One region of the Rhizobium sullae genome, then DNA from elsewhere that is predicted to be linked to it. Evidence: predicted binding sites of a transcription regulator. Region 1 holds the regulator's gene; each other region holds the start of a gene.
What was found. Region 1 encodes PhoB, which activates phosphate uptake and scavenging genes when phosphate is short. Its sites were predicted from a motif close to TGTCATNNANCTGTCAT; they were not measured.

Region 2: the regulator PhoB is predicted to act here: its motif matches at 1,757-1,773, upstream of N2599_RS16850 (DUF2794 domain-containing protein).
Region 3: the regulator PhoB is predicted to act here: its motif matches at 2,332-2,348, upstream of N2599_RS07470 (LTA synthase family protein).
Region 4: the regulator PhoB is predicted to act here: its motif matches at 3,602-3,618, upstream of N2599_RS17945 (NAD-glutamate dehydrogenase).

The regions. Positions count from the first base shown of each region.
Region 1 covers NZ_CP104143.1:146,507-151,745, reverse strand. The annotation lists gene argF (ornithine carbamoyltransferase) at 1-156, opposite strand, end outside; gene N2599_RS00740 (aspartate aminotransferase family protein) at 197-1,396, opposite strand; gene N2599_RS00735 (GcrA family cell cycle regulator) at 1,817-2,350, shown strand; gene phoB (phosphate regulon transcriptional regulator PhoB) at 2,421-3,104, opposite strand; gene phoU (phosphate signaling complex protein PhoU) at 3,139-3,852, opposite strand; gene pstB (phosphate ABC transporter ATP-binding protein PstB) at 3,887-4,702, opposite strand; gene pstA (phosphate ABC transporter permease PstA) at 4,718-5,239, opposite strand, start outside.
Region 2 covers NZ_CP104143.1:3,357,712-3,362,950, reverse strand. The annotation lists gene acnA (aconitate hydratase AcnA) at 1-557, shown strand, start outside; gene N2599_RS16855 (DUF1223 domain-containing protein) at 777-1,517, shown strand; gene N2599_RS16850 (DUF2794 domain-containing protein) at 1,795-2,196, shown strand; gene N2599_RS16845 (GNAT family N-acetyltransferase) at 2,202-2,759, opposite strand; gene N2599_RS16840 (Bax inhibitor-1/YccA family protein) at 2,863-3,591, opposite strand; gene N2599_RS16835 (ABC transporter permease) at 3,771-5,239, opposite strand, start outside.
Region 3 covers NZ_CP104143.1:1,475,177-1,480,415, reverse strand. The annotation lists gene N2599_RS07480 (TolB family protein) at 1-480, opposite strand, end outside; gene N2599_RS07475 (NAD+ synthase) at 502-2,181, opposite strand; gene N2599_RS07470 (LTA synthase family protein) at 2,362-4,287, shown strand; gene N2599_RS07465 (DUF1003 domain-containing protein) at 4,361-4,894, shown strand; gene N2599_RS07460 (GFA family protein) at 4,891-5,239, opposite strand, start outside.
Region 4 covers NZ_CP104143.1:3,592,912-3,598,150, forward strand. The annotation lists gene N2599_RS17925 (aspartate-semialdehyde dehydrogenase) at 1-928, shown strand, start outside; gene N2599_RS17930 (lytic murein transglycosylase) at 1,114-1,935, shown strand; gene N2599_RS17935 (carbonic anhydrase) at 1,954-2,595, opposite strand; gene pdxY (pyridoxal kinase PdxY) at 2,669-3,547, opposite strand; gene N2599_RS17945 (NAD-glutamate dehydrogenase) at 3,823-5,239, shown strand, end outside.

The sequences.
Region 1 (5,239 bases):
TTTCTCGAAGATCATCGCCAGCATCTTACCCGCGAGCGGCTTATCGCCTTTGCCCGCCTTGAAGGCCTGCTTGCGGACGATCGCATCATCCATGATGGCTCTGAGATCGGATGCAGTTACCGCCGAGAGATCGAGAAAGTGTTTGGGGGAAGCCATGTCGTTCTTACCTGTATGCGCCTTGAGGGGCGTTATCCGTTCAAGCCGTCTTCCTGGTTTTTGCCGCGCGAATGCTTTCGGCAGCGCGCTCGACGCGGGCAAGGCCCTCGCGGGCTTCCTCCGCCGTGACGACTAGAGGCGGAAGGAGACGGATGACATTATCGCCCGCCGGAATGCCTAGAAGATGAGCAGCACGAATGGCCTGCAACAGTTCGGAAGACGGGACGGCAGCCTTGATGCCGAGCATCAGGCCTTCGCCGCGCACATCTTCGATGATATCCGGATAGCGATCCTTCAGCGAGGCAAGGCCCTGGCGGAAGACGAGTGCCACATCGCGGACATGCTGCAGAAAGCCGTCGGCGAGGATGACGTCGAGCACCGCGCTGCCGACCGCCATGGCAAGCGGATTGCCGCCATAGGTGGAGCCATGCGTGCCGGCCTTCATGCCGGAGGCGGCATCCGCGGTCGCCAGGCAGGCGCCGAGCGGGAAGCCGCCGCCGATACCCTTCGCTACCGCCATGATATCCGGCGTGACACCCGACCATTCGTGAGCAAAGAGTTTGCCGGTACGGCCAACGCCAGTCTGGACCTCATCGAGGATCAGCAGCAGACCCTTCTCATCGCAGATCTGGCGGAGCGCCTTCATGAACTCATTCGTCGCCGGACGGACCCCGCCCTCGCCCTGCACCGGCTCTACGAGGATGCCGGCGGTCGCATCGGTGATCGCTGCGCGGACCGCCTCGATATCGCCGAAGGGAACCTGATCGAAGCCCGGCGCCTTCGGGCCGAAGCCCTCGAGATACTTCTCCTGGCCGCCGGCGGCGATTGTCGCCAGCGTGCGGCCATGAAAGGCGCCTTCGAAGGTGATGATGTGGAAGCGCTCGGGATGACCGTTGGAATACTGATAGCGGCGCGCGGTCTTGATCGCGCATTCCAGCGCCTCGGCGCCGGAATTGGTGAAGAACACCTTGTCGGCGAAGGTGACGTCGGTCAGCCGCTTGGCAAGCGCTTCCTGGCCGGGAATTTCATAGATATTCGACAGGTGCCAAACCTTGTCGGCCTGCGCCTTCAGGGCTTCGACGACATGCGGATTGCCGTGGCCGACGGAAGTCACTGCAACGCCTGCGCCAAAATCCAGATATCGTTCGCCGCCTTCAGTGATCAGCCAAACGCCCTCACCTCGCTCGAACCGCAAAGGGGCGCGAGAATAGGTGTCATATAGCGGCGCGGCTTGAGCCATGGCGCGATCTCCTGTCATCGTTAGGGCAACCAGACTCCGGCTAAAAACCGGGTCCGAAAAATTAAAAATGCCGCCTTTCGGCGGCGAGTGCCACTATTGACGTTTCGCACCGCGATGTCAACAAAACTGCGGGCTTCGTGCGCCATGGGACCACCTCCCCGAACGAGGTCATTTATCAACAGCTAATGTTGCAGAAATGACTCGCTCGGGAAGCAAGTTGGGGAAAACTTGAAATTCGATTCATCCGGATTCCCGCGACTCTTGTCACGGAGTCAGCCTCACACTAGGTTAAAACTCAATTACTAGACTGCATGCGGCGGAACTAGTCACCACAATTGGTCAGGCGTTTCCTGCTTCGGATGTATCCGGAGCAAGGGTGGGGGATTCTGCCTTCACAACGCTAAACGGCGGAGACAGGGCATGAACTGGACAGACGAGCGAGTCGAAAAACTCAAGAAGCTTTGGTCCGAAGGACTGAGCGCGAGCCAGATCGCTGCGCAGCTCGGCGGAGTGAGCAGGAACGCGGTGATCGGCAAGGTCCACAGGCTTAGCCTTCCGGGCCGCGCCAAGGCCGGTGGCACCGCGGCGGCCGCACGAGCGCCGAAGCGCAATACCTCGGCTCCGCGCGCACCGAACTATGCATCGCGGATCGCGACCCGCACCGTCACGCGCCAGCAGGGCGCAACGATGCTCAAGGAAGAGATCGAAATCGATCTCATGGAGGAGGTAAGCTATCGTCCGGCCGCAAACGTGGTTGTGCCGATCTCCCGCCGCCTCGGACTGACGGAACTTACGGAACGCACCTGCAAGTGGCCGGTCGGCGATCCGCTGAAGGATGATTTCCACTTCTGCGGTTGCGACAGCCCGGACTCTTCACCCTACTGCAGCTATCATGCGCGCCTTGCCTATCAGCCGGTCAACGAGCGCCGCAGGACAGCAGCCCGCGCAAACTGAGCCGGATAAATGACAAACGGAAACGGGCCTCGCAGGCCCGTTTTTTTATGCCCGGCAATGGAAGCGGCAATCAGGATTCCATGGAATATCCGGCACCGCGGACGGTGCGGATGACATCCTGCATGTTGGAGAAGTTCAGCGCCTTGCGCAGCCGGCCGACATGGACGTCGACGGTGCGCTCGTCGACATAAATGTCGTGGCCCCAGACACCGTCCAGAAGCTGCGAACGCGAGAAAACGCGGCCGGGCGACGACATCAGGAATTCCAGGAGGCGGAATTCGGTGGGGCCGAGGCGAACTTCGCGGCTTTTGCGGTGAACACGATGCGTTTCGCGGTCGAGTTCGATGTCGCCGCATTTCAGCACCGTCGAGAGCACCTCAGGCTTGGCGCGGCGCAGCATCGCCCTGACGCGGGCAACGAGCTCCGGCGTCGAAAACGGCTTGACGACATAGTCGTCGGCGCCGGTCGAAAGGCCGCGCACACGCTCGCTTTCCTCGCCGCGCGCCGTCAGCATGATGATCGGCAGGCGCTCGGTCTCCGGACGCATGCGCAGGCGGCGGCAAAGCTCTATGCCCGATACGCCCGGCAGCATCCAATCGAGGATCAAAAGGTCCGGCGTGCGCTCCTGAAGCCGGATTTCGGCCTCGTCGCCACGCAGGATGGTATCGACCTCGAAACCTTCGGCCTCAAGGTTATAGCGAAGAAGCACACTCAGTGCCTCTTCGTCTTCAACGACTGCAACTCTCGGGATCATTCGCTTCTGTCTCCTGAGGGCGGGTTCAGAATTGTCATTCCGTCACCGCGCCGACGGTGTTGGCAGTATCGTCCTTCGGACGTTCGCCTTCCGGCTGGGCGCCGGTCGCCATGTAATAGATCGTTTCGGCAATGTTGGTGGCATGGTCGCCGATGCGCTCGATGTTCTTGGCGCAGAAGAGAAGATGCGTGCAGCTGGTGATGTTGCGCGGATCTTCCATCATGTAGGTCAGAAGCTCGCGAAACAGCGAAGTGTACATCGCGTCGATTTCCTCGTCGCGCTCGCGGATCGACTTCGCCCTGTCGGCGGCACGGGTCGTATAGACGTCGAGCACTTCCTTGAGCTGGACGAGGGCGAGCTCGGAAAGATGCTCGAGGCCGCGGGCGAGCTTACGCGGAACGCCGGTGCTTTGTACCGCGATGACGCGCTTGGCCGTGTTCTTGCCGAGATCGCCGACGCGCTCAAGGTCGGCTGCGATACGGATCGAGCCCATGATCTCGCGAAGATCGGAGGCCATCGGCTGGCGGCGGGCAATGGTGACGACCGCCTTGTCGCCGATCTCGCGTTCGGCATGATCGAGGATCACGTCGTCGGAGATGACCTTCTGGGCCAGAGCCGTATCGCCGTTGACCAGCGCGCGGACAGCGTCGGACACCATCTGCTCGGCAAGCCCACCCATTTCCGAGATGCGGCGGGTCAGGAACTTCAAATCGTCGTCATAGGCAGAAAAGATATGGGTCGATGCCATGGGAATTGTCCTTGAATAGCCTGAACGCCGCAACTCAGCCGAAGCGGCCCATGATGTAATCCTGGGTGCGGGGGTCGTCCGGGTTGGTGAACATCTTGTCGGTGTCGTTCTCCTCGACGAGATTGCCGAGGTGGAACATAGCGGTCCGCTGCGAAACGCGGGCCGCCTGCTGCATCGAGTGCGTCACGATGACGATGGTGAAGTTCTCGCGCAGCTCATGGATCAGCTCTTCGACCTTGGCAGTCGCAATCGGATCGAGCGCCGAGCACGGTTCGTCCATCAGGATGACTTCCGGGCTCACGGCAACGGCACGCGCGATGCACAGACGCTGCTGCTGGCCGCCGGACAGGCCGGTGCCGGATTCATGCAGGCGATCCTTGACTTCGTTCCAAAGGCCGGCGCGCTGCAGCGACTGCTCGACGATCTGGTCCAAGTCCGCCTTCGACTTTGCCAGGCCATGGATACGTGGCCCGTAGCTGACGTTCTCGTAGATCGTCTTCGGGAACGGGTTCGGTTTCTGGAAGACCATGCCGACGCGGGCGCGGAGCTCCACGACGTCGATATCCGGATCGTAGATATCCTCGCCATCAAGCGTGATCTTGCCTGTCACGCGGCAGTTGTCGATCGTATCGTTCATGCGGTTGAGGCTGCGCAGGAAGGTAGACTTGCCGCAGCCGGAGGGGCCGATGAGCGCGGTAACCGTGTTCTCGCGGATGTTTAGCTTCACGTCGAAAAGCGCACGCTTATCGCCGTAGTAGACCGACACGTCCTGGCCGATCATCTTGTACGGGATCGTATTCATTTTCTGGTCCAGAGCCTTCTCAACTGCTGCTTCAGTCAACATGTTCATGACTATGTACTCCGTTTACCAGCGACGCTCAAAGCGCCGGCGCAAGAGGATGGCTCCGAGGTTCATGACGATCAGGAACAGGAGCAGGACGATAATGGCGCCAGACGTGCGCTCGACGAATGCGCGTTCGGCTTCGTTGGCCCACATGTAGACCTGTACCGGCAGCGCCGTGGACGGGTCGAGCGGGGTGCTCGGCGCGCTGGCGACGAAGGCGACCATGCCGATCAGGAGAAGCGGTGCGGTTTCTCCGAGCGCGTGTGCCAAACCGATGATGGTGCCGGTCAGAATACCGGGCATCGCAAGCGGCAGGACGTGGTGGAACACCATCTGCATCTTCGAGGCGCCGAGGCCGAGCGCCGCCGCGCGGATCGACGGCGGGACAGCGCGCAGTGCTGCGCGGGTGGCGATGATGATCGTCGGCAGCGTCATAAGCGTCAGCACCAAACCGCCGACCAGTGGGGCCGAGCGTGGCAGGCCGGCGAAGTTGATGAAAACAGAAAGACCGAGCAGACCGTAGACGATCGAGGGAACGGCAGC
Region 2 (5,239 bases), 930 kb from region 1:
GGCGCGGCAATCATGAAGTGATGATGCGCGGCACCTTCGCCAACATCCGCATCCGCAACCACATGCTCGGCCCGAACGGCAAGGAAGGCGGCTACACGATCCACTATCCGTCGAAGGAAGAGGAATCGATCTACGACGCCGCCATGAAGTACAAGGCAGAGGGTGTCCCGCTGGTCATCTTCGCAGGTGTCGAATACGGCAACGGTTCGTCGCGTGACTGGGCGGCGAAGGGCACGAACCTGCTCGGTGTCAAGGCCGTTATCGCGCAGTCCTTCGAACGTATCCACCGCTCGAACCTGGTTGGTATGGGCGTCATCCCCTTCGTCTTCGAAGACGGTACGACTTGGCAGAGCCTTGGCCTCAAGGGTGACGAGACCGTTACCATCGAGGGCCTGGAAAACATCAAACCTCGCCAGAAGAAGATCGCCAAGATCACTTACGGCGACGGCACGGTAAAGGAAGTTCCGCTCCTGTCGCGCGTCGATACGCTTGATGAAGTGATCTACCTTAACAACGGCGGCATCCTGCAGACGGTTCTGCGCGATCTTGCTGCCTGATTGTTAAGAGGCATGACATATAATGACCGCCGGAAAGCAATCTCCGGCGGTTTTCTTTGCGGGTTTCCATCTCACGCCGATGTGTTCCGGCGACGATACCGGCGGGTGGCGTCTCACCCCTTCGTGACTTCCCGTTTGCGGCCGGAAGGATTATCTCTACCATCGTAATCAGGGACTGCGGTTTTCGGTCTGCTGCGTGTCTCTGGAAAAGAGGTTGGAATGTCGCCGCGTTTTGTGATCTCGCTGGTCGCCGGTATGGTGCTTACAGCGCCGCTTCATGCCGAGGATGGCAAGCCGAAAGGCGTCGTTGAACTTTTCACCTCGCAGGGATGCTCCTCTTGTCCCCCCGCCGATGCTGCCTTCCGGAAGCTTGTTAGCCAGGGCGATGTCATCGCGCTCGCCTATCATGTGGATTACTGGAATTATCTCGGGTGGACGGACACGTTCAGCTCGAAGGAAAACACCGAGCGCCAATATGGTTATGCGCGGATGATGGGCCGCAGCAATGTCTATACACCGCAGGTCATGGTGAACGGCCGCGATCACCTGACTGGCTCAGACCTTTCTGCTATCAACGGCAAGATCGATACATTTTCGACGGAAGGCAAAGGCTTGACCGTGCCCGTGGACGCGCAGATGCACGGCGACGAGCTCGAGATAAAGATCGGCGCCGGCGAAGGAAAGGCCAATGTCGTTCTTGTCTATTTCGACAAGGAAAAGACGATTACCGTCGAAAAGGGCGAAAACAGCGGCAAGAAGATTTCCTATCTCAACAGCGTCAGCGATGTCGAAACGATCGGCATGTGGGACGGCAAGTCGGCAAACCTGACGCTGCCCGCAAGCGTTCTGCAGAAACCAGGACTCGAGGGGTGCGCCGTCCTGCTTCAGGCTGCGACAGCGGACGGCGATCCGGCCGCGATTCTCGGCGCAACAATCGTCATGGCAGGCAAGAATATCTGACCGGTTTCACCGCTTCGACGCGGACGGAAATGAGGCGGCCCGGCTGATCGTATTCGGGGCTGGGGTTAAGGTCGATACGCTCAGCCGGGCCCTTTGGCGCGCTGGCGCCAAATCAGTGAGCGAACTTCCCCCGGAAATGAGGCGCTGTTTTGACTGAAATGCGGCGCTTGGGAGATTGCATAGCATATGTTTAATGTGATGGTTGGCCGCACTTGCAATTTGATGTGGCTCGGGCAAACTGTCGTTCTCCTGTCATAAGCGGAGGCTTGGGAGACTGATGACAGATCAGCCGGATTTGCGGCATGGCGACGCCCGTTCCGCCAGTAGTAGTTCCTCGGTCGTCGTCGATTTAAAAGAGTACAAGCAAAGCAAGGATCCGCCGCCGGTGACGTTTCATCGCCGCGAGCTGGATGCGATTCTGTGGATCTACGGAAGGATGGTCGGCGAAGGCGAATGGAAAGACTACGCCATCGACCATTTGAAGGAGAAGGCGATCTTCGCCGTGTTCAAACGTTCAGGCGAGATGCCGCTTTTCCGCATCGAGAAGGATCCGAGGCTTGCCACCAAGCAAGGCGCCTATTCCGTGGTCAATTCAAACGGCATGATCCTGAAGCGCGGCCATGACCTCCAGCAGGTGCTGAAAGTCTTCAACAAGGTGTTCAAACTCGTCGAGAAGTGAAGGCATCAGCCCTTGAACAGCGTGCCGGGATAGACCGACGGATTAGGATCGCTGTCTTTGCCATCGCCGAGCGGCCGCTGCATGATCATCGTGTCAAGCCAGCGCCCGTGTTTGTATCCGGCACCTTTCAGCAGACCCGTATCTTCAAAGCCCAACGTGCGATGAAGCGCGATCGAAGCAGGATGAGCGCCGCCAATGACGGCTATCATCTGGCGGAAGCCGAATTCCGTGCAGCGCGAAATCAGCGCTGTGAGCAGTGCCCGACCGATGCCAAGGCCGCGCGCTGCAGGCGCGAGATAGATTGAATCCTCCACGATCCAGCGATAGGCAGGTCGGGTGCGGAAGGCGGAGGCGTAGGCATAGCCAAGCAGGGTCCCATTCTCATCAACCGCAGCGACATAGGGATACCCGAGGCCGGTATTCGCGGAGAAGCGAGAAGCCATCTCGGATTCCGAAGGCGGGATGATCTCGTAGCTGGCGACGCCATTGAGGACTGATTCGCGATAGATTTCCGTGATTGCGGGAAGGTCGGAAGGAGTGGCGTCACGAAGGGAGAAGGGCATTGAGTCGGCCGACTATTGATGAATAGTCTTTAGAAAACACTCCATCGCTCAACGCGCAATAAAAAAGGCGGCCGGAGCCGCCTTTTCCGGTGATGCTGTCCCCTTACCTGCGGTTACCGAGGAACTGCAGCAGGAACATGAAGAGGTTGATAAAGTCGAGATAGAGCGTCAGCGCGCCTATGATCGCCTTGCGGCCGGCGACGGCAACGTCATCGGCTTCGAAGTACATTTCCTTGATCCGCTGCGTATCGTAGGCTGTAAGGCCTGCGAAGATCAGAACGCCGATCACGGAGATCGCGAACTGCATCGCGGAAGAGGCCAGGAAAATGTTCACCAGCGAGGCGATGATCAGACCGAAGAGGCCCATGATCAGGAACGAGCCCATTGCCGAGAGGTCACGTTTTGTCGAGTAACCGTAAAGCGACAGCGCGCCAAAGGAGGCGGCGGTGATGAAGAACGTTTGAACGACGCTCTGGCCCGTGTAGATCAGCAGGATTGACGACAGCGAAAGGCCGACGAGTGCGGCATAGACCCAGAAAGTCGTCTGGGCGGCGGCGACACTCATGCGGCCGATCCGGAAGCTCAGGAAAAACACCAGAGCCAACGGGGCAAGGATCACGACCCACTTCAGCGGGCTCACATAGATCGCCTGGCCGAAGGCGGTCAATTGACCGTCGGCAAAAGCGAGCTGGAATGATAGAAATGCCGCTACACCCGTGATCGCCAGCCCCAGCGCCATCAGGTTGTAGACCTTGAGCATATAGGAGCGCAGTCCTTGGTCGATCATCTCGCCAGTTTGTGCGCGGCTTTGGTAGTTACGAAGGTCGGCCATAGTTTCCTCTTAAAAGCTCCGATGGGAATACGGTGTCGGGCTATACGACCCGGGCGCCGCTGCGGAGCTCCAGCATGCCTAGCGACAATATGAGCCTTTCGCCCTTTGCAAACAAGGCCCTTGCAACCCGCGATCGGGTTAAATCGCCGTAAGGTGAAGGGATTTTATCTGCCGCCGATTCAGAGTTCGCGCAAAACGGGTGCTGCCTTCTGGCCGAGAATGCGCCAAGTGCCGATCAGCCCGATGCCAACGGTCAGGACCAGAGCGGTGATCAGCGTAAGGCCAGCGACATCCGGCAGGAACGTCGAAGGTATCCGCATGACTCGGCTGACGATGAACCAGGCCGCGGCTCCGCCGGCGATCAATGCGAAGACCGCCGTTGCAATCCCTAGGATCAGATATTCGTAGCTGAAGGCGCGGATCAGCATCGCTCGCGTTGCGCCCAGCGTCTTGAGCACGACGGCATCGTGGGTTCGTGCCCGGTTGCCGGCGGCAAGCGCGCCGGCAAGTACCAGAATGGAGGAGATGAGCGCAACGGAGGCGGCCGCGCGGATTGCAGTCGCAAGCTGCGCGACCAGCGTGTTGACGATGTCGATCGCATCTTTGACACGGACGCTGGTAATCGTCGGGTAGGTATTGGTCACGGATTTGAGGATGGCTGCTTCCACGGCCGGCGTCGCCGAGGGATCGGTAAGCGTTGCCAACCATGCATGCGGAGCGCCACGGAAGGTATTGGGCGAGAAGACCATGACGAAATTGATCGACAGCGATTCCCACTCGACCTTCCGCAAGTTGGCAATTTTGGCAGTGAGGTTGCGGCCAAGCACATTGACAGTAACGGTATCGCCGATCTTCAGGCCGAGTTCTCTGGCTTCTTCCGAGGAGAAGGAGACAAGCGGCTCGCCCCCGTAGTCCTTCGGCCACCAGCTTCCCTCCGTCAGCGAGGAGTTTTCCGGCTTCGACTCTGAATAGGTGATGCCGCGATCGCCGCGCAGCACCCACTGGCCACCGGGTGGCACCTGGATCTTGGTCACGTCCTTCCCGTTCAGCGCCAAGATACGGCCGCGCAGCATCGGCACTTCGACGAGCTTGCCTTCTGGTGCCTGCCGGTTGATCAGGCTGCGGAAGTTTTCGACCTCGGCACTTTGAATGTCGACGAAGAAGAAATTTGGTGCGCCATCGGCCATGCGTCCGGTCAATTGCCGGCGGAGGTTACCGTCGATGAGCGTCAGGGTGACCAGCAGAGCGAGGCCGAGGCCGAGCGAGAGGACGACGGACGGCGTCAGTGCGCCAGGGCGATGGATGTTGCCGATCGCAAGCCTCAGTGCCGGCGAATTGACGCGCGGGCTGCGCTTGGCAAGCCAGGCGATCAGTGCCGCAACAGCGCGCAAGATGACGAAGGCGAAGACGATCGCACAGACGAAGATGACGGCGATGTAGCGGTCATAGGCGGTAAGGATTGCAAGACTGGCAAGTGCTGCCATGAAAAGCGCGGCAAGCAGGATATAGGGCCACGAAGGCAGGCGGCGTGCCTCGAAACCCTGTTCGCGGAAGAGCGCGGTTGCCGGCACTTCGCGGGCATGGCCGAGCGGCATGATGGCGAAGGCGAGTGTCGTCAGGATGCCGAAGAGGGCTGCTATCAGCAGCG
Region 3 (5,239 bases), 1.3 Mb from region 1:
GTCCGGCCCGTCGTTGCGCCCCTCGCCATGCGTCAGCCGCTTCTCGGGGCCGCCATCGACGGAGATTGTATAGATGTCGAATTCATCGTTGCGGATGCCGCAATAGGCTAGGTCCTTCCCGTCCGGCGACCACCCGTGCCAATAGGAAGGCAAATTCTCGGTGATCAGCCGCAGCGTCCCGCCGGCCGCCGGCAGGATATAGATCGCCGACTTGCCGAATTCCGTCTTGTCGGAAATGACGATTTGCGCCCCGTCGGGCGAAATGCCGTGATCGTTGTTGCATGCGGTCGCAAAGTCCGTATCGACCTGCTCAAGCCCGCCGATGCCATCCGGCCGCAGCCGGTAAAGCAACCCGTCGCCGTTCAACAGCAGATATCCGCCGTCCGGCGCGAAGTTCGGCGCCTCGATCAGTTTCTCCGTCTGAAAGACAATCCGGCTTTCGCCGGTACGGATATTGTAGGTCTCGACCGAACTGCGCATTCATCCTCCCGGATTCTCTCGTTACCGGTCGCGGAACCGGTTGGTAATCGGATAGCGGCGATCGCGCCCGAAGTTCTTCTTGGTGATCTTCACGCCCGGCGCCGATTGGCGGCGCTTGTATTCGGCGAGATAGAGCAGATGCTCGACGCGATGGACGGTCGCCACGTCATGCCCCCGCGCGACGATCTCCTCGACCGCCATCTCCTTCTCGACGAGGCATTCGAGGATGTCGTCCAGCACCGGATAAGGCGGCAATGAATCCTGGTCCGTCTGGTCCGGACGAAGCTCGGCCGACGGCGCCTTGTCGATGATGTTCTGCGGGATCACAACGCCGGATGGTCCCAGCGCATCCGGTGGCACGTGGCTGTTGCGCCAGCGCGCCAGCGCATAGACCTGCATCTTGTAGAGGTCCTTGATTGGATTGAAGCCGCCGTTCATGTCGCCGTAGAGCGTCGCATAGCCGACCGACATTTCCGACTTATTGCCGGTCGTGACGACCATGGAGCCAAACTTGTTGGAAATCGCCATCAAGATCGTGCCGCGCGCCCGACTCTGCAGGTTCTCCTCGGTAATGCCGCTGTCGGTTCCTTCGAACAGCTGCGACAGCGCCGAGGTGAAGCCTTTCACCGGCTCCTCGATCGGCACGATATCGTAGCGGCATCCGAGCGCCTTGGCGCATTCGGCCGCATCCTTCAGCGAACCGGAAGACGTATATCGGTACGGCAGCATCACGGTTCGCACGCGTTCCTCGCCGAGCGCATCGACGGCGATTGCCGCGCAGATCGCCGAGTCGATGCCACCGGAGAGACCGAGGACGACATTCTTGAAGCCGCTCTTGTTCACATAGTCGCGGAAGCCAAGCACGCAGGCGCGATAGTCGGCCTCGTCGAGTTCGGGAATACGCGACATCGGGCCTTCGGCGCAGCGCCAGCCGTCTTCGCCGCGCTTCCAGGTCGTTACAGCCAGCGCCGTTTCGAACTGGCTCATCTGGAAGGCAAGCGTCCTGTCGCCATTGAAGGCGAAGCTGGCGCCATCGAAGACGAGTTCGTCCTGGCCGCCGAGCTGATTGGCGAAGATCAGCGGCAAGCCGGTTTCGATCACCTGCTTCAACGCCACCTGATGGCGCACGTCGACCTTGCCGCGATAGTAAGGCGAGCCGTTCGGAACGAGCAGGATTTCGGCACCACTTTCGGCGAGCGTCTCGCAGACGCCGAGATCGTTCCAGATCTCCTCGCAGATCGGCACCCCAAGACGCACGCCGCGGAAATTCACCGGCCCCGGCATCGATCCTTCGGAAAAGACGCGCTTCTCGTCAAACTCGCCGTAGTTCGGCAGGTCGATCTTGTCGCGCAGCACCAGGATCTTGCCGCCGTCAAGAACCGCGACGGAATTATGCCGCCCCGTCTTTCCCTGCCGCGGGAAGCCGACGATCACGCCGGGTCCGCCGTCCGCGGTATCGGCGGCGAGGTCCTCGACCGCTTTGAGGCAGGCCCTCAGGAACGCCGGTTTCAGCACGAGGTCTTCCGGCGGATAGCCGGAAATGAAGAGCTCCGTCAGAAGCAGCAGATGCGCGCCCTGGCGGGCCGCATCGGTGCGTGCCTCGCGGGCTTTTGCAAGGTTTCCGGCGACATCGCCGACGGTCGGGTTCAACTGGGCAACGGCAATCCGGAGCGTATTCAAAGGAGCGTTTTCCTGTGTCATGTCATCCATTTAGCGCGTGCGGCCCGCCGCTTCAATTGCCCGCGCCATGAAAAGCCGCGGGGTCTGCCGGCCGAAAAATTCAAACCACAGGGAAAAGCCGAGAAACCGGGAGGGTTCATCTAGCGTTCATGACAGGCGTGTGAAACTTCAGTGAAATTTTTATGACATCGGAGCATGCCGTTGATCGCGTTGATAATGAAGTCCGCACCGGCCAGAAAAGCAGCACTACTTTCCGCCGGTTCCGGGTCGAGCATACAGTCCCCGGCAGCGCGCGCGGCAATCGGCATTCTAATTTCGTTTTCTCTCGCTTTACTCAGCGTTGGCGCCGTCGAGTGGATTGCGCGCGGTACGCTTGCCGATGTCGGCGAGTTTCTCACATCGACGGTTAGGCCCGGCATGACGACGGTCACCATGCTCACGATCGTGATGCTGACCCTCGATGCCGCATTTGGACGGCGCTACCAGACGGCGTTCATCCTGATACCGCTTTTTCTGATCCCGGCCTTTGTCTCCAATCAGAAGCAGCGCTTTCTCTCCGACCCCTTCTATCCGTCCGACGTGCTCTATACCCGTCAGATCATGGAACTGCTGCCGGTCATGGTGCGCGACAGGCCGTGGACGGCCGCGGCTCTCCTTGTCGGCATCGTACTTTTCGCCATAGGCATCGTTTTCGCCTGGCGTTATGCCTGGCAGAACTTCCCGAAGCTCTCCCGCCAGGCGCGTCTGCGCCACCTCTGCCTCGGGCTTCCGGTGATTGCGGCCTTCGCCTCGCTGATGGACTATTCGCAATATTCCTACATCCGCGACCGGCTGCAGGTGGTGCCGATGATGTGGGACCAGAAGGAGAACTACCGCAGCAACGGCTTCATACTGGCCTTCCTCTTCAATATTCCGATGGCCGATGTCGCGGCACCCGCTGGTCTCAACGCCGATGCACTCGACGCGATCCCCTCGCGCAACTACGGCTATCTGACAGGCCCGGAGGAAAAGCCGGACATCATCATGCTGATGAGCGAGTCCTTTTGGGATCCGACACGGCTCAAGAACCTCTCCTTCAGCGCCGATCCCATGCCGAATGTCCGCGCCGCGCAGTCCGGCCACGTCTTCTCGCCGGAATTCGGCGGCATGACCGCCAATGTCGAATTTGAGGCGCTGACCGGCTTCTCGAACGCCTTCCTGCCTTACGGCAGCATTCCTTACCAGCAATATGTCCGCAGCAACGTGCCTTCGCTTGCCACCTTCTTCCGCGGCGAAGGCTATACCGCCCGCGCCCTGCACCCCTTCAGCGGCTGGTTCTGGAACCGCAATCAGGTCTACAAGGATTTCGGTTTCGAAGAGTTCCGGACCGAAGAAACGATGCCGCCGATGGAAAAGCGCGGCATCTTCGCCTCCGACGACTCCCTAATGAAGGAGATCATGCGCGAGGGCGACGGTCTCGATAATCCGTTTTTTTTCTTCGCCGTCACCTTGCAGGGACATGGGCCTTACGAGCCCTACCGTTATGCCAGGAATACGATCGGCATCCGCGGCAACCTCCCGGAAGCCGACCGCGCGACGCTTGCGACCTATACGCAGGGCATAAAGGAGGCCGACGACAGCCTGAAGAGGCTGATGGACTGGGCCTCGAAGCGCGAGCGCGAAACGATCATCGTCCTTTGGGGCGACCATCTGCCGCCGCTCGGCAACGTCTACATGAGCACAGGCTACATGCCAGACCAGGTCGCAACCCGCAGGGCACCGCTCGATGTGATGAAGCGCGAGCACGAAACGCCGCTTGTCATCTGGTCGAACAAGAAAGGCGTGAAGCAGAATGTCGGCACGATCAGCCCGTCGCTGATCTCCTACAATCTCCTCAAGTTCGCCGGTTTCGAGCATCCCTTCTACACCGGCTTCCTCGGCCGCGTGCAGAAGAAATACGACATCATCGACCGCTACCAGCTGGCAACGCGCGACAACAAGGCGACGGCGGACTGGGCGCGCGACCGGAAAAAGCTCGATCCTCTTGTGCGCGACTACGGCTACCTGCAGCACGATATCATGTTCGGCAAGGCACGCACTCTGGAGCGATTCTTCCCGCAGCACGACCTGCTCGGCAAAGGGTCCTAAGACATTAACCCGCATTGCAATTGGCGTTGGCGCGGAATATTGGCTCCGAAGCGGTCACCTATCGGAGCCAATCATGCATAGTATCTCGAACTTCGTTCATCTGCATTTCGACAAGCCGGCCGAGGAACTTGGCGACATTGAAAAGCGCGTCCTCAGGAGGACGCACGAACGCAAGGTCATCTCGACTGATGTTAACGCCGCCTTCTCTGCGAAGGCATCTTTCGGGGAGCGCGTCGCTGACGGCATCGCAAGGGTTGGTGGCTCCTGGTCCTTCATCATCACTTTCCTCGTTTTTCTTGTAGTTTGGGCGGCGGTTAACACGATCGTCCTCGCGACGGGCGCCTTCGACCCCTACCCCTTCGTCTTCCTGAACCTGATTCTCTCCATGCTCGCCGCCATCCAGGCGCCAATCATCATGATGTCGCAGAACCGGCAGGCAGAGCGCGACCGCTTCGAAGCAGCCAAGGATTACGAAGTGAATCTCAAGGCCGAACTCGAGGTTCTGTCGCTGCACCAGAAAATCGACATGCACGTCGTGACCGAGCTCGCTGCACTGCGCGAGGAGGTCGGTCGCCTGAACGCTTCGCTGGCAGCGAAAGGGGCTTAAACGCCCTTGGCGTATTGCGGTGCGCCGTCCTTGATCTCATAGAAATCGCCCTTGTCGGCGCAGTAGATGTGGTAGCCGAAGGAAAGCCCGCTCGGTTGATCGAAAGCGCCAGCCATGATGGACACTCCCGGCGATCCCTTTCGCTGCCAGAAGAGCGCCGAGCCGCAATTTGCACAGAAGCCGCGTTCGGCGGCCTCACTTGACTGGTACCACCGGACCGAATTCTCGCCTTCGATCGTCAGGCCGTCCAGGGAGACATCCGAAGACGCAAAATAGAGCCCTGTCTGCCGCCGGCACTGCGAACAATGACAGCCGACCACCGGACCCGGCTTGCTCGTGCTTCGA
Region 4 (5,239 bases), 690 kb from region 1:
CTCCGCGCGTTCGCAAGGAACGGAAGTCTCCTACGGCGACCGGACGCTGAAGGTTTCCAATCTCGAGAATTACGATTTCTCCGACACCGACATCTGCCTCATGTCTGCGGGTGGCGAGGTGTCCAAGAAGTTCTCGCCGAAGATCGGCCAGCAGGGATGCGTCGTGATCGACAACTCCTCGGCCTGGCGCTACGACGCCGACGTGCCGTTGATCGTTCCGGAAGTGAACCCGGATGCCGTAACGCAGTTCACCAAGCGCAACATCATCGCCAACCCGAATTGCTCGACCGCACAACTCGTCGTGGCTTTGAAGCCCCTGCATGATTTCGCCAAGATCAAGCGCGTCGTCGTCTCGACCTACCAGTCTGTTTCCGGCGCAGGCAAGGACGGCATGGACGAGCTCTTCAACCAGACGCGCGCCGTCTTCGTCGCTGATCCGATCGAGAACAAGATGTTCACGAAGCGCATCGCCTTCAACGTTATTCCCCACATCGACGTCTTCATGGAAGATGGCTACACAAAGGAAGAGTGGAAGGTTCTGGCCGAGACCAAGAAGATGCTCGACCCGAAGATCAAGGTCACCTGCACGGCAGTTCGCGTTCCGGTCTTCATCGGCCATTCGGAATCGGTCAATATCGAGTTCGAGAACGAGATCACTGCAGATCAGGCGCGCGATATCCTGCGTGACGCTCCGGGCTGCCTCGTTATCGACAAGCATGAAAACGGCGGCTACATCACGCCTTACGAATCTGCCGGCGAAGACGCGACCTATATTTCGCGTATCCGCGAAGACGCGACCGTCGAGAACGGCCTCAACATATGGGTGGTGTCAGACAACCTGCGTAAGGGCGCCGCTTTGAACGCAATCCAGATTGCTGAGCTCCTCATCAACCGCGGCCTCATCAAGCCACGCAAGAAGGCCGCCTGATACCAAAAATTAACCATAATTTGCTATCAGCCCCGCATATCGCTGGATATGCGGGGCTTCCTGTGAAAACCGGCAGACGGCAATCAGGGTTGTAAGACCCGCCGAAAAGGTGATCGTGACAAAATTATCTGCTGCTGGCATTCTTGCGCGGCGCCAAGCTTATGCAGATCGAGATGGGGTTTCTCATGAGCATGACAAAATTCTTTGTGGCGGTCGTCGCAGTGGCGAGCGCACTCCACGCTGTTCCGGCAGCGGCAAAGGCTGCCCAATGCGGCAACAACAGCGCGGGCTTCCAAGCCTGGGTTACCGACTTCAAGCAGGAAGCGGCCGCCAGTGGCATCAACCCATCGGTGCTGAACCGAGCCTTTGCCAATGTAAGCTATAATAAATCGACAATCGCAGCCGACCGCGGTCAAAAGAGCTTTAAGCTGTCCTTCGACGCCTTCATGAAGAAGCGGGGCGGTGCAACGATCATCTCCCGCGGCAGAAGCATGAAGCGCTCCAATCAGGCGCTGTTTGCCTCGATCGAGCGCCGCTACGGCGTTCCAGCAGGCCCGCTGATCGCGATTTGGGGTATGGAGACCGGCTTCGGCAGCTATATGGGCAATCAGCACACGCTGTCTGCCGTTTCGACGCTCGCTTACGACTGCCGCCGCTCGGATTATTTCACCGACCAGCTTTATGCCGCTTTGCAGCTCGTGTCTGAAGGCTATCTGAACCCGCAAGCCCGCGGCGCAGCGCACGGCGAAATCGGCCAGACGCAGTTCCTGCCGCGCAGTGTTGTCCGTTTCGGCGCCGATGGTGACGGCGACGGTCGCATCGACATGGTCGGATCGCGTGCTGATGCACTGGCTTCGACAGCAAACTTCCTCAGAGGGCACGGTTGGCAGACGGGCGCCGGTTATCAGCCAGGCGAAGCGAACTTTTTGGCAATCGCAGGCTGGAATGCCGCAACGGTCTATCAACAGGCAATCGCTTATATCGGCCAGCAGATCGACGGCCAGTGAGCTTCCGCCCGCGAAGATTTATACTTCCGGGCGGATAAAATCGCGCGTTTCCGCGTCCATCACCCATAGTTCGCCGGTCGAAATATCGAACCAGGCTCCATGCAGGGCAATCTCTCCTGCCTCTTCCAGCGCCTTGATATCCGGAAAACTTCTCAGGTTGTTGATTGAGTTGCGGATCGAGACGCGCTCGAGCGCCGTCTGACGCTCAGCGGCGGTCATTACGTCATTGCTCTGAATCTGTTCCGCAGCAGGCCGGACGAGCGACATCCAGCGGCCGATGAAGTCGCCGGATGACAGCGGCTCGGCATTGGGATCAAGTGCTGCGCGAATACCCCCGCAGCGACCGTGACCCATCACGACGATGTCGGAAACCTTCAAGACCTGTACGGCGAATTCCAAGGCGGCAGACGTCGCGTGGAAATGCCCGTCCGGCTCGTAAGGCGGCACCATGTTGGCAACGTTGCGGATGACGAAAAGCTCACCGGGGCCGGCGTCAAAGATAAGTTCGGGTGCGGCGCGCGAGTCCGAACAGGCAATAACCAGCGTATTCGGGTTCTGACCGTTTTCAGCCAGCATCTTATAGCGGTCGCGGGCGTCAGCGTAACGCCCGTTCATGAAGTTGCGGTAGCCGTCCAGAAGGGAACTTGGAAAACGCTGCATGACTGTCGATTAGCGCGCGGACGCAGCAAGATCAACAGCTGCAGATGCGAAATGCGCAAACTGGCATCTGCGGCTAACTTTTCCGCCTCTGGGCGGGGTGTATGAGGCGGCGCATCTGCACCATGGCCATCGGCGTCGAGAGGCTTGATGCGTCGCTTGCGAGCGTAAGCTCGTCGCTGCCGCGCTTGACCGCGCGCGCCAGCGCTTCATAGACGCTGGCTGTTGCAAGCTGCAACGCTTTTTCGTCGTCCATCCCGGAAAGGAGCCGTGAGAGGAAGACAGCCGCCAGCAGGTCGCCCAGTCCATTCGGCGCATTGTCGATAACGCGATGCTCGGCAAGCAGGGCATGGCGGCCGGAGAGATAGAGATTTCCGGTGCCGCCGGCCATCATCGCAACAGCGGAAGTGACAAGCATGCGTGAGGGGCCGAGTGACAAAGCAGCTTCCATGACGGCTGTGTTGTCCTCCAACGCTGCGCCAACCATCCAGGCCAATTCATAGCGGTTGGGCGTTGCCAGAGAAGCAAGCGGAATCAGGTAGTCGCGGATCGCCTTCGCCGTCGCTTCGGGCACATAGAGGCCCCCCAGATCCCCCATCACCGGATCGCAGACGTAAAGCAGCTCCGGACTTTTTTCACGTAATGCGCTGACCAGGCGGGCAACGGAACGAGCCTGAGCAGCGTTTCCGAAATAGCCAGACAAAACCGCCTTCACTTCTCCAACCCACGGTGCACGGATGAGATCGTCGATGGCAGCATCAAAATCGGCTTCCGCAAAAGTGAGCCGGGTCGAACGGCCATGACCGGGATGCCAGGGCAGAACGATCGTCGGCAGCGCCCAGACCTGATGGCCGAGCGTCTCAAGCGCGAAGACGGCGGCGCGATTGCCGACCGAACCGCGAATGACATGGCTGGAGATGACGATCACCGTTCCTGCAGCACCATTATCCGGCATGACGATTTAAACCCCGAATTCGATGCGCTGTTGATCGTCTTTTTGCCGCGCAGCTGTCAACCATTCTTCATCGATGCGTGGAAATCTCGACGAGCCAGTAAAGCGTAGGCAGCCTGTGCGTAAGACCCATCCTTTCATCGAGAATCTTTCGGAATTTTGCCGAAGCCGGGTCAAAGACGCACAAAAACTGCCTCAGTGGGGCATCTTTTAGAGATTTTTTCGATAATTCTTCTGCTAACTTGCGGCAAATCACACAAATCGGGGGAATGTCTTCAATGGCTGCCAAAAACAATCCGCGACGGGAGAAGCTGATCGAAAGCGCGAAGAAGATCGCTGCTGCAACCAAAGAACAGTATCTCGATCCGGAAATCCTCTTCGGCCGGGCGAGCGGCGACGACCTCGATCGCTACACGCCGGAGATGCTGGCGCTTTCCGCCGTTCATTCTGCTAAGGAGCTCTCGACCTGGGACGGCAAGGTTCCGCGCGTTACGATCGAAACGCTGGCCGGTGTCGAACCCGATGGCGTTGCAGTCTCGGTCCTGACGGTTACCGATCGTAATATGCCGTTCCTTTACGAGTCGGTCATGAGCGAGGTCACGAGTACCTATCGCGATCTCTACATGGCAGTGCATCCAATCCTGGTGGTTGAGCATGGAAAGGCGCCGGTACTTTATTCCGCCGAGGAACCGAGCGATCCGGCAAAACGCGTCAGCCACATCCAACTTCACATTTCGCCGTTGACCGCGACACAATCCGGCGACCTCCGGAAGCGCATCATGATCGTGCTGGAGCAGGTCCGCCAAGCCGTTTCCGACTGGAAACCCATGCTCTCCAAGCTCGACACGGTAATTGCCGAATTGGGCAGCTACAATGCCGGCCGCAAGAAGGCCGACCGCGACGAGGCACTGGCTTTCCTGGCCTGGCTGCGCGACGAGAACTTTACCTTTCTCGGCATGCGCGAATATGTCTATTCCGGCAAGGGTGGCGATGCTGTCAAAGTCGAGCGTCACAAGGGCGCCGGTCTCGGCATTCTTTCCAATCCAGATGTATTGGTGCTGCGCACCGGCAAGGATGCCGTAACGACGACGCCGGAAATCCTGGCCTTCCTGGACGGCCCGGACTTTCTGATCGTCACCAAGGCGAATGGGAAATCAGTCGTCCACCGCCGCGCCTATATGGACTATGTCGGCGTGAAGCGATTCGACAAGGATGGCAACGTCACCGGCGAGCTGCGTATCGTCGGCCTTTTTACCTCGACGGCCTATACGTCCCCCGCGTCGGAAATTCCGCTCATCCGTTCCAAAGTTGCCAAAGTGAAAGATCATTTCGGTTTCGATCCCATGAGCCATTCGGGCCGAATGCTGGAAAACACCTTGGAATCCTATCCGCGCGACGATCTTTTCCAGATCGACACGACGCTGCTCGCGAATTTCGCTGAACAGATCAATGATCTTGTTGAGCGCCCGCGTGTCCGCGTTCTGCCGCGCATCGATCATTTCGACCGTTTCGTCTCGGTCATCGTCTATGTGCCGCGTGAGGAATACGACTCCATCGTTCGGGAAAAGATCGGCACCTATTTGAAGACTGTCTACGATGGCCGGGTTTCCGCCTATTATCCGGCTTTCCCGGAAGGGCGGGTTGCGCGCGTACACTTCATCATCGGCCGGTCCGGTGGCAAAACGCCGCGCATCC